One region of the Exiguobacterium sp. s5 genome, then DNA from elsewhere that is predicted to be linked to it. Evidence: riboswitches for the same ligand, from Rfam matches in the RefSeq annotation. Region 1 holds a riboswitch; the other holds the start of a gene.

Region 1 (4,421 bases):
TGTTCGGCCTGTTCAAGCGTCTCGATCGTCACGTAACGCTCTTCGTGCGGCAACAACGTCTGATCCAATACGATGAGTTCGTTCGTCTGCGGATGGAAACGGATGTTTTGGACCGTCATACGCGCACCCCCGACAAAAGCGTCACCAAGTCGTCAATCGATTCGACGCTGTGGCGTTCTTTAATGAGCGCCGTCCCGAGAGCGAGCGCGTCACGTTTTCGTTCGAGCCGCGTCGCTTCCGGCAACGTCTCGAGATCGGCGACACCGGCCAGTCCGACGGCACGGCGAATGAGCTCGCAACCGGCGTAGCCGATCGTGTCGCTGAAAATCGTCCGCAACAACTCGTCGACAAAACCAATCGTGTTGAACGGCTCGACGGCGCGCTCAAAGTTGGCCCGAAACGTCTTCTCAAACGTCTCCCACACCGTCAAGACGTCCGTGAAACGCTCGAAGCGCTTGAGTGGGTCATGGAACGTCGACAGCGTCAAATGGGCGATGATTTGGCCGAGGTCGAAACCGAACGGTCCGTAAAACGCGAACTCTGGATCGATGATTTTCGTCTCTTGTTGAGTCGCGAAGATGCTGCCCGTATGTAAGTCTCCATGCAGGAGTGCCTCATGTTTCGTGACAAAGCCGACTTTCAGTTTCGTCACCTCGACTTTGAGCGCTTGGTCTTGCCAAAGGCGTTCGACATCTTCTCGCAGCGCCGTCTCGATGTTGTTCGACTCCGCGTCTTTGAACGGGTCGGTGAAGATGAGTTTCTCGGTGATGTCACACAGTTCCGGGTTGTAATAGTCACGTTCAATCCGCTTCTTCGCGATCGGTCCGGCCGCATAATCCGACGTCGCGAACAGCGTCTCGCCTAAAAATTCCCCAACATGGCGGGCGAGTTCCGGATAGCTCTCCCCGTTCAAATAACCGGTGCGGACAATCTCATAATCAGACAGATCTTCTATAATCGTGTAGGCGAGTGTCCGATCGCTGCCGAGGACGGCCGGGACGAACCGCGGCGCGACCGTCGCAAACTCACGGAGTGCCAACTGTTCAATCCACGCCCGTTCGAGCGTGAGCGGCCAACTTTCGCCGACGACTTTCGCGTATGGGAGCGCCTGTTTGACGATGAGACTCGTTTCGCCTTGTCGGATGCGGAAAACGAGGTTCAAATTGCCGTCCCCGATCTCCTCGCAATGCGTGATGCCTCCGTCTTCGATTAACCCCAACGTTTTCACATGTTCGACGACGGTCTGTTCTGTAAATGGTTGATATGACATAATGTTTTCCCCTTCCTGTACGTTGCCCACAAAAAAAGCCCCTTTCTCCGCGAGAAAGAGGCACAGCCAAACTGGTTGTTCCTCTCATCTGTCAGACATTCGTCTGGTGGATGTAGCACCGTGCCTAGTGGTCGGTTGCTGCGGCGTCATCGGGCCAATTCCCTCTGCCAACTCGCGATAAGAGTGGTTTATTCGATTCGGTGAACTTATGTGCTGAATATTACGGACTCGACGTCACAATTGTCAACGTCATTTTCTCGGTGCACCTTCGTCTTTTTTTGTGCATATATGGAAACAACTTTCCAAAATATTTTTTTTGGAAAAAAAGGAATTGACGATGTGACGATTCTGTGCAAAAATTCAATTAAATTTCACAACTTCAAATCACATTCTTATCAAGAGCAGACGGAGGGACAAGCCCGATGATGTCGCAGCAACCGACCAGAAATGGCACGGTGCTAATTCTTGCAGCGTAAGCTGAGAGATAAGAGTTCATTTTTTTATGATGACCTCTTGCCTCGGCATGGGGTCATTTTTGTTTGCCTGGAAGGAGGAACCATATGAGTATCACTGCCACATATGAAATCAAACGGACGGACGCGGTCGCGACCGTCGCCAACAAGATCGCCCTCGAGCTGACCGTCGGCACATGGACGGACTTGCCTCACTTAGAGCAAGAGCAGTTACAGGCGTTCCGAGGTGAGGTCGTATCAACCACACATACGGACACGACGAGCCGCTTCACGATCCGCTATCCGTTACATAATGTCAGCCCTGACTTTTCATCCATCTTGACGACGACGTTCGGGAAACTGTCCCTCGATGATTCGGTCCGATTAATCGATTTGACGTTGCCGGAGACGCTCGCCTCTGATTTCAAAGGCGCCAAGTTCGGTGTCGACGGGATTCGTGAGTTGCTCGGCGTTCAGGATCGCCCGCTCGTCATGAGCATCTTCAAAGGCGTCATCGGCCGTGACCTCGCGTTTCTCGAGCAGCAACTCCGCGATCAGTTCGCCGGTGGCATCGATATCGTCAAAGACGACGAGATTTTATACGACAACCCGCTCACCCCGTCGCTCGAACGGGCCCGGATCGGAGCGGACGTCATTCAAGCCCACTTCGAGGCGACCGGGAAACGTGTCCTGTACGCCATCACGCTGAGCGGCCCCGTGTTCGGTCTGCGTGACCAGGCGCTCCGTCTCATCGAGGCCGGTGCGACGGCGCTCCTGTTCAACGTCTATACGTACGGGCTCGACGCACTGCGCGAACTCGCGAACGATCCGGATATCCACGTCCCGATCTTGGCACATCCGGCCTTTGCCGGCGCCTTGACCGGATCAATCAGTCATTCGCTTTTGCTCGGTAAACTCCCTCGCCTCGCCGGGGCCGATTTGACGCTCTTCCCGTCACCGTACGGCTCACTTGCGACACCGCGCGACGAGGCGTTCGTGATTCGTGACCAGAGTGCCGAACCACATTGGTCGAAGCCGATTTTGCCGGTCCCGTCCGCGGGGATTCATCCGGGACTCGTCGCCGATATCATTCGGGACTTCGGGACGGATGTCGTCATCAACGCCGGCGGTGGCATTCACGGTCATCCGGACGGTGCAGCCGCCGGGGCTCGTGCGTTCCGACAAGCCATCGCTCACGTACTCGGTCAAACCGAAGGGCAGACGGACGAGCTCGATACCGCGTTGAAGGCGTGGGCGTCACGATGACGGCCCATATCCTCTGCGACTTTGACGGGACGATTACGGCGGAAGACAATATCATCGCGTTGATGAAGGCGTTCGCCCCGCCGGCTTGGGTCGAGTTGAAAGACGCGGTCCTCGAGCAACGGATTTCCATCCGATCCGGGGTCGGTCAAATGTTTCGACTGTTGCCGAGCGAAGCCGCCCCGGCTTACCGTGATTATTTGTTGGAGCGCATCACGCTCCGCCAAGGGTTCCCGGCATTTTTAGAAGAAGTTCGGGTCCATGGCTGGAAGTTTGACGTCGTCAGCGGCGGGATGGACTTCTTCGTGCAACCGGTCTTGGACGGGCATGTCGCCCCCGAGCATATCTTCTGCAACGTCGCCGACTTCTCCGCTGAGACGGTCACCGTCGCTTGGCCGCACGCTTGCGATGAACAATGTACGAACGATTGCGGCTGTTGCAAGCCGACGCTCGCTCGCCGCCTTGTCAATCCCGCCGATCGCTTGATTGTCATCGGCGACTCGGTGACCGACTTCGAGGTCGCGAAGCGTGCCGACTTCGTCTACGCCCGAGGTCAACTCATCACGCTCTGCGAAGACGCAGGCATCCGTTACGCCCCGTTCGAGACGTTTGACGACATCACCCATCACTTGAAGGAGGTTGCCGTATGAGCCTTGCCGCACGTTGGCTCGAACTGGCCGACATTAAAGACGAACTCGCCGCCCGCGACTGGTTCCCCGGAACGAGTGGGAATTTGGCGATTCGCGTTTCCGATGACCCGCTCGAATTTCTCGTCACGGCGAGCGGACGCGATAAACGAAAACGAACACCGGACGACTTTGTTCACGTCGATGCGGCCGGACGCTTGATTGGCAAACAGAACGGTCGTCCATCCGCCGAGACGCTGCTTCACGTCGAAGTGTTCAATCGGACGGACGCGACGTGTTCGCTCCACGTCCATACGGTCGACAATAATGTCATCTCCGAGCTCCATGCCGCCACCGGCGAAGTCATCTTCACCGGCCAAGAAATCATCAAGGCGCTCGGCTTCTGGGACGAGGATGCGGTCGTCCGCGTACCGATTATCGAGAACCATGCGGACATCCCGACGCTCGCAGCCGCCTTCGCCTCTCATATCCGGGCAAACGCCGGCGCCGTCCTCATCCGCAATCACGGCATCACCGTCTGGGGCGAGACCCCGGCCGCGGCCAAACGTTATTTAGAGGCTTACGAGTTCTTGTTCAGCTATACGTTAAAACTACGCGCCCTAGGCGTCCATTCATAAGGAGGAACCAACCATGGCAACTGTCTATTTCCAACAAACCGAAGAACGTTACGTCGATCAAACTGAAGTGAGTGCCTTTTTAGAGTCACGCGGGATTTTATATGAGCAGTGGGATATCACAAAGCTCCCGGAAAACCTGCAAGAGAACTATCAGTTGACGGACGAGGACAAA
Region 2 (4,421 bases), on a different contig from region 1:
CGACGTATAGCCTGACAAGAAGTGATACATCGCCTGCTCCTTCGTCAATTTGCTGATTGGAGGCAGGACGCCGTACGCGTCTGCCGTCAAGAAGACGATCGTGTTCGGATGCCCGGCTCGTGACGGAAGCATCGCGTTATCGATAAATTGAATCGGGTAGGCGGCCCGTGTGTTCTCAGTGAGTGAGATGTTCTTGTAGTCTGGCGCCCGTTCCTCGTCCAAGACGACGTTCTCGATCAACGAGCCAAATCGAATGGCATCGTAGATTTGAGGTTCGTTCTCACGCGACAAGTTGATCGTCTTCGCGTAGCAACCGCCTTCAATGTTGAAGACGCCGTCAGGAGACCAACCATGCTCGTCGTCCCCGATTAAATGACGTTCTGTGTCGGCCGATAGCGTCGTCTTTCCGGTACCCGATAGCCCGAAGAAGAGAGCCGTCTCGCCGGCGTCCGATACGTTCGCCGAGCAATGCATCGACAAGACGTGCTGTTCCGGTAACAGGAAGTTCATGACTGAGAAAATCGATTTTTTAATTTCGCCGCCGTATTCTGTTCCCCCGATCAGAATGGTCCGTTTGGCGAATGAGACGAGAATGAACGTTTCGGAGTTCGTCCCGTCGACTTCCGGATCGGCCTTATAGCTCGGTGCATAGATGACCGTGAACGGATCAAAGGCACCTTGTGTCGGCCATTCGCGCAAGAACAACTGTTTCGCGAACAAGTTGTGCCACGCGTATTCTGTGATGGCCCGGACCGGGAGCGTATAATGCTCGTCAGCCCCGGCAGACGCCTCGAGATAATAGAGCTTGTCTTTCGTCTCGAGATGCGTGAGCACTTTATCGAGCAGTGCCGTGAACTTCTCTTCTGCGATCGGTTGGTTGACCGGACCCCAGTCTACTAAATGATTGCTGACTTCATCTTGCACGACGAATTTGTCTTTCGGTGACCGTCCTGTGAATTTACCTGTACTGACCGATAAAGCCCCGTCTTTCGTCAGTACGCCTTCCCCGTTGCGAATGGCTTCTTCCACCAATTCTGGAACCGTTAAGTTCCGCATCATGTCGGCACCTTTAATTAATTCTTCGATTTTCAGGAGCGTTGTCGCCATCCTGAATCCCACCTTTCCCCTAAATAGATGTGGATGAAATCCGCATACTTCCGCGTTTAATTAGTATGACGTTTTTATTATATGTGACATACTAATCAAAAACAAGCCTTTTTTACCCTTTAAAGTAAGCGCTTTCTTACACTGTCATTCTAACATATTCTGTACCAGGTCATAGTACAAAATCGAAAACCGACAAAAAAATGTTTGATATTTCACAAACATAACTATTGCGAGTTCGTGAAAAGTTTTACGAATTCAGTCGATACGCTTGACAGAACGGGGTGTCATTTATATGATGGTCTTCGTAACGGATACTCTTATTCTGAGCGGTGGAGGGAACAAGGCCCTACGAAGCCCAGCAACCGTCCGATTTGTCATTGTTATTCGGAAAAGGTGCTATCCTGAAGCGAAGCGCAAGCTTCGAACGATAAGAGGGTAAGGAAGAACGATTCAACCTTTCCCATTGAACATGGCGAAAGGTTTTTTTCATTACCGTCCCAAAGCAACGCGTAAGGGGAACGAGTACCGTCCACACATCACCCTTATTATAGGAGGTTTTTCGAAATGGCAAACTTGAACCGTCGACTTTTCACTTCGGAGTCCGTCACGGAAGGACATCCGGATAAAATTTGTGACCAAATCTCAGATGCGATTTTGGATGCGATTTTAGCTGAAGATCCAAACGCCCGCGTTGCGGCTGAGACATCTGTCACGACAGGTCTCGTGCTCGTAGCAGGTGAGATCACAACATCAACTTACGTGGATATCCCGAAAGTTGTTCGTGAAACAGTTCGTGAGATCGGCTACACACGTGCAAAATATGGTTTTGATGCAGAGACTTGTGCTGTCCTCACATCGATTGATGAGCAATCGGTAGACATCGCCCAAGGTGTCGACCAAGCGCTTGAAGCTCGTGAAGGACAAATGACTGAAGAAGAAATCGATGCGATCGGCGCTGGTGACCAAGGTCTCATGTTCGGTTACGCAACAAAAGAGACACCAGAACTCATGCCGCTCCCGATTTCACTCGCACACAAATTGTCACGTCGTTTGGCAGAAGTTCGTAAGAACGGCACGCTCGCTTACCTTCGTCCTGATGGTAAGACACAAGTGACGGTCGAATACGACGAAGCGAACAACCCAGTTCGCATCGACACAATCGTCATCTCGACACAACACGCCGAAGACATCACACTCGAACAAATCCAAGCTGATTTGAAAGAGCACGTCATCGACGCGGTCATCCCGTCTGAACTCATCGACGCGGATACAAAATACTTCATCAACCCGACTGGCCGTTTCGTCATCGGTGGACCACAAGGGGATGCAGGCCTTACAGGACGTAAGATCATCGTCGATACGTACGGTGGTTACGCTCGCCACGGCGGCGGCGCGTTCTCAGGTAAAGATCCAACCAAAGTTGACCGTTCAGCGGCGTACGCGGCTCGTTACGTAGCGAAAAACCTCGTTGCAGCGGGACTTGCTGACAAAGCAGAAGTTCAACTTGCTTACGCGATCGGCGTTGCCCACCCGGTATCGATCGCAGTCGACACGTTCGGCACAGGTAAATTGAGCGAGACTGAGCTCGTCGAACTCGTTCGCGAGAACTTCGACCTCCGTCCGGCCGGCATCATCAAGATGCTCGACCTTCGCCGTCCAATCTACAAGCAGACAGCAGCTTACGGCCACTTCGGTCGTACAGACGTTGAACTCCCATGGGAGCAAACGGATAAAGCGGCAGTGCTTGAAGAAGGCGCGAAACGCTTCGCATAAGACAGTAAAAACGACCTTTCTCAGCGAAAGGTCGTTTTTTGTTAGGCTTGTGTTTTGTTGTCATTCGATGATTCGTTATTGCTTGATGACGTGTCGGATGAAGTTTCTTGCCCGAGCGCCGTATCTTTCGCATCGACAACTTTCTCGCCGATCGATTGAAGATCTGACTTCGCTTCTTGCGCCGTGCCGACGACTTTGTTCACGTCTTCTTTGACCGTGTCGACTTCACCAGCGACTTTCTCGTATACGTTTTGAACGTCAGTGGCAACTTCTTGGATGATTCCAGAAGCCGATTTCACTTGGTCAATGACTTGTGAGGCCTTGCCGGCTGGGTCTTGTTTGACTGTATCGACGAGACCGCCGACCGACGATTTCGCGCTCGAGAACGATTGTTTCGTGTTCTCACGGTTCGACGTGCTAAGTAAGGCGAGCAGACCGCCGACGAGGGCGCCGAGGAGCATCCCGGTCACGACGGTGATTTTAGGGCCACCTGCATTTGTTTGGTCAAACTGACGATTTGGATTGTTGGCTTGCTCTAGTTTTGGATCATGTTGTAGTTTCGGTTCCATAGTAACACTCCTTTTTGTAAGTTGGCATTGATACTCTTATACCCGAGTCAAAATGGAAAATAACGTCTTCCTTCATTTCGACATCAAAAAGTAATGAGCGGGCAGGATATTTTTTTGCTGATGGGGAATGATACTACTAGATTGGCCAAAAGGGGGATGCCGTTATGAAGATCAGGGAAGCCGTACCAGAAGATGCCGCCACCATCCGCGATATTGCGCTCGCAACGGTCAGTGAACAAGACGAGGTTCGTTCAAAAGTAATGGAACGGGCTTATCAGCAAGAAGAGATCGTCCGCGCCATCAGTTCAAGCGAGGAAGCGAAAGAGCAGTTGTTCATTGTCGGTGAAGCCGAAGGCGACGTCATCGGGTTCTATCATGCGATCGACCGCGGGGATACGTGGGAAGTGCTCCGGCTCTATCTTCATCCGACCCATCACCGACAAGGTCTCGGAACGGCCTTATTGTCTCATCTGCGCGAACGTAAAGTTCAACCGATCGAACTGTACGTCGAGAGTTCGAACGAGCAGGCGATCGCCTTTTTGAACCATGAGGCGTTCATCGAATTGAATCGGATTCAAGAGGAAGTGTACGACCAACCGATGGAACTGATTCATTTGCGCTATGACCCGAGCTAAGACCCTAGACGGATTTTCTGACAAACATCAGTCTCAGCTGATGTTTTTTGTTAGTATAAAAACATGGACATAATAAAATGAGGTGACAGTATGACATACGAAGAAGAATCACGAAAAGGGGTCATCGTGATCGTCTATCCGCTCCAGTTCACGTCACGCTTGAGCGAGGCGTTTTTAGGACGGTTACGTGACGAATATGAAGTTCTCGTCGTGACCGGACAGACGGTCGGCTTGACGGCGGAAGACCATAAGCTGTTAATCAAGAACACGCTACGCGAGGCGAGCCAGTACAAACTGCCGATTCACGTCATCGCCTTCAGTCTCGGGGCGTTGTTAA

What was found. Region 1 has a riboswitch for S-adenosylmethionine ahead of KNP60_RS00910 (2,3-diketo-5-methylthiopentyl-1-phosphate enolase). Riboswitches for the same ligand answer to the same signal wherever they lie in the genome.
Region 2: it holds a riboswitch for S-adenosylmethionine, as region 1 does, so the genes downstream of both, metK (methionine adenosyltransferase) here and KNP60_RS00910 (2,3-diketo-5-methylthiopentyl-1-phosphate enolase) in region 1, are expected to answer to the same signal.

Annotation. Positions count from the first base shown of each region.
Region 1 is NZ_JACSLK010000001.1:152,438-156,858, reverse strand. Features, by position in the region: gene mtnA (S-methyl-5-thioribose-1-phosphate isomerase) at 1-119, opposite strand, end outside; gene mtnK (S-methyl-5-thioribose kinase) at 116-1,270, opposite strand; SAM riboswitch class I at 1,352-1,454, opposite strand; SAM riboswitch class I at 1,660-1,761, shown strand; gene KNP60_RS00910 (2,3-diketo-5-methylthiopentyl-1-phosphate enolase) at 1,831-2,988, shown strand; gene KNP60_RS00905 (2-hydroxy-3-keto-5-methylthiopentenyl-1-phosphate phosphatase) at 2,985-3,635, shown strand; gene KNP60_RS00900 (methylthioribulose 1-phosphate dehydratase) at 3,632-4,249, shown strand; gene KNP60_RS00895 (1,2-dihydroxy-3-keto-5-methylthiopentene dioxygenase) at 4,263-4,421, shown strand, end outside.
Region 2 is NZ_JACSLK010000003.1:307,402-311,822, reverse strand. Features, by position in the region: gene pckA (phosphoenolpyruvate carboxykinase (ATP)) at 1-1,107, opposite strand, end outside; SAM riboswitch class I at 1,422-1,541, shown strand; gene metK (methionine adenosyltransferase) at 1,672-2,880, shown strand; gene KNP60_RS08875 (hypothetical protein) at 2,922-3,449, opposite strand; gene KNP60_RS08870 (GNAT family N-acetyltransferase) at 3,614-4,084, shown strand; gene KNP60_RS08865 (alpha/beta fold hydrolase) at 4,175-4,421, shown strand, end outside.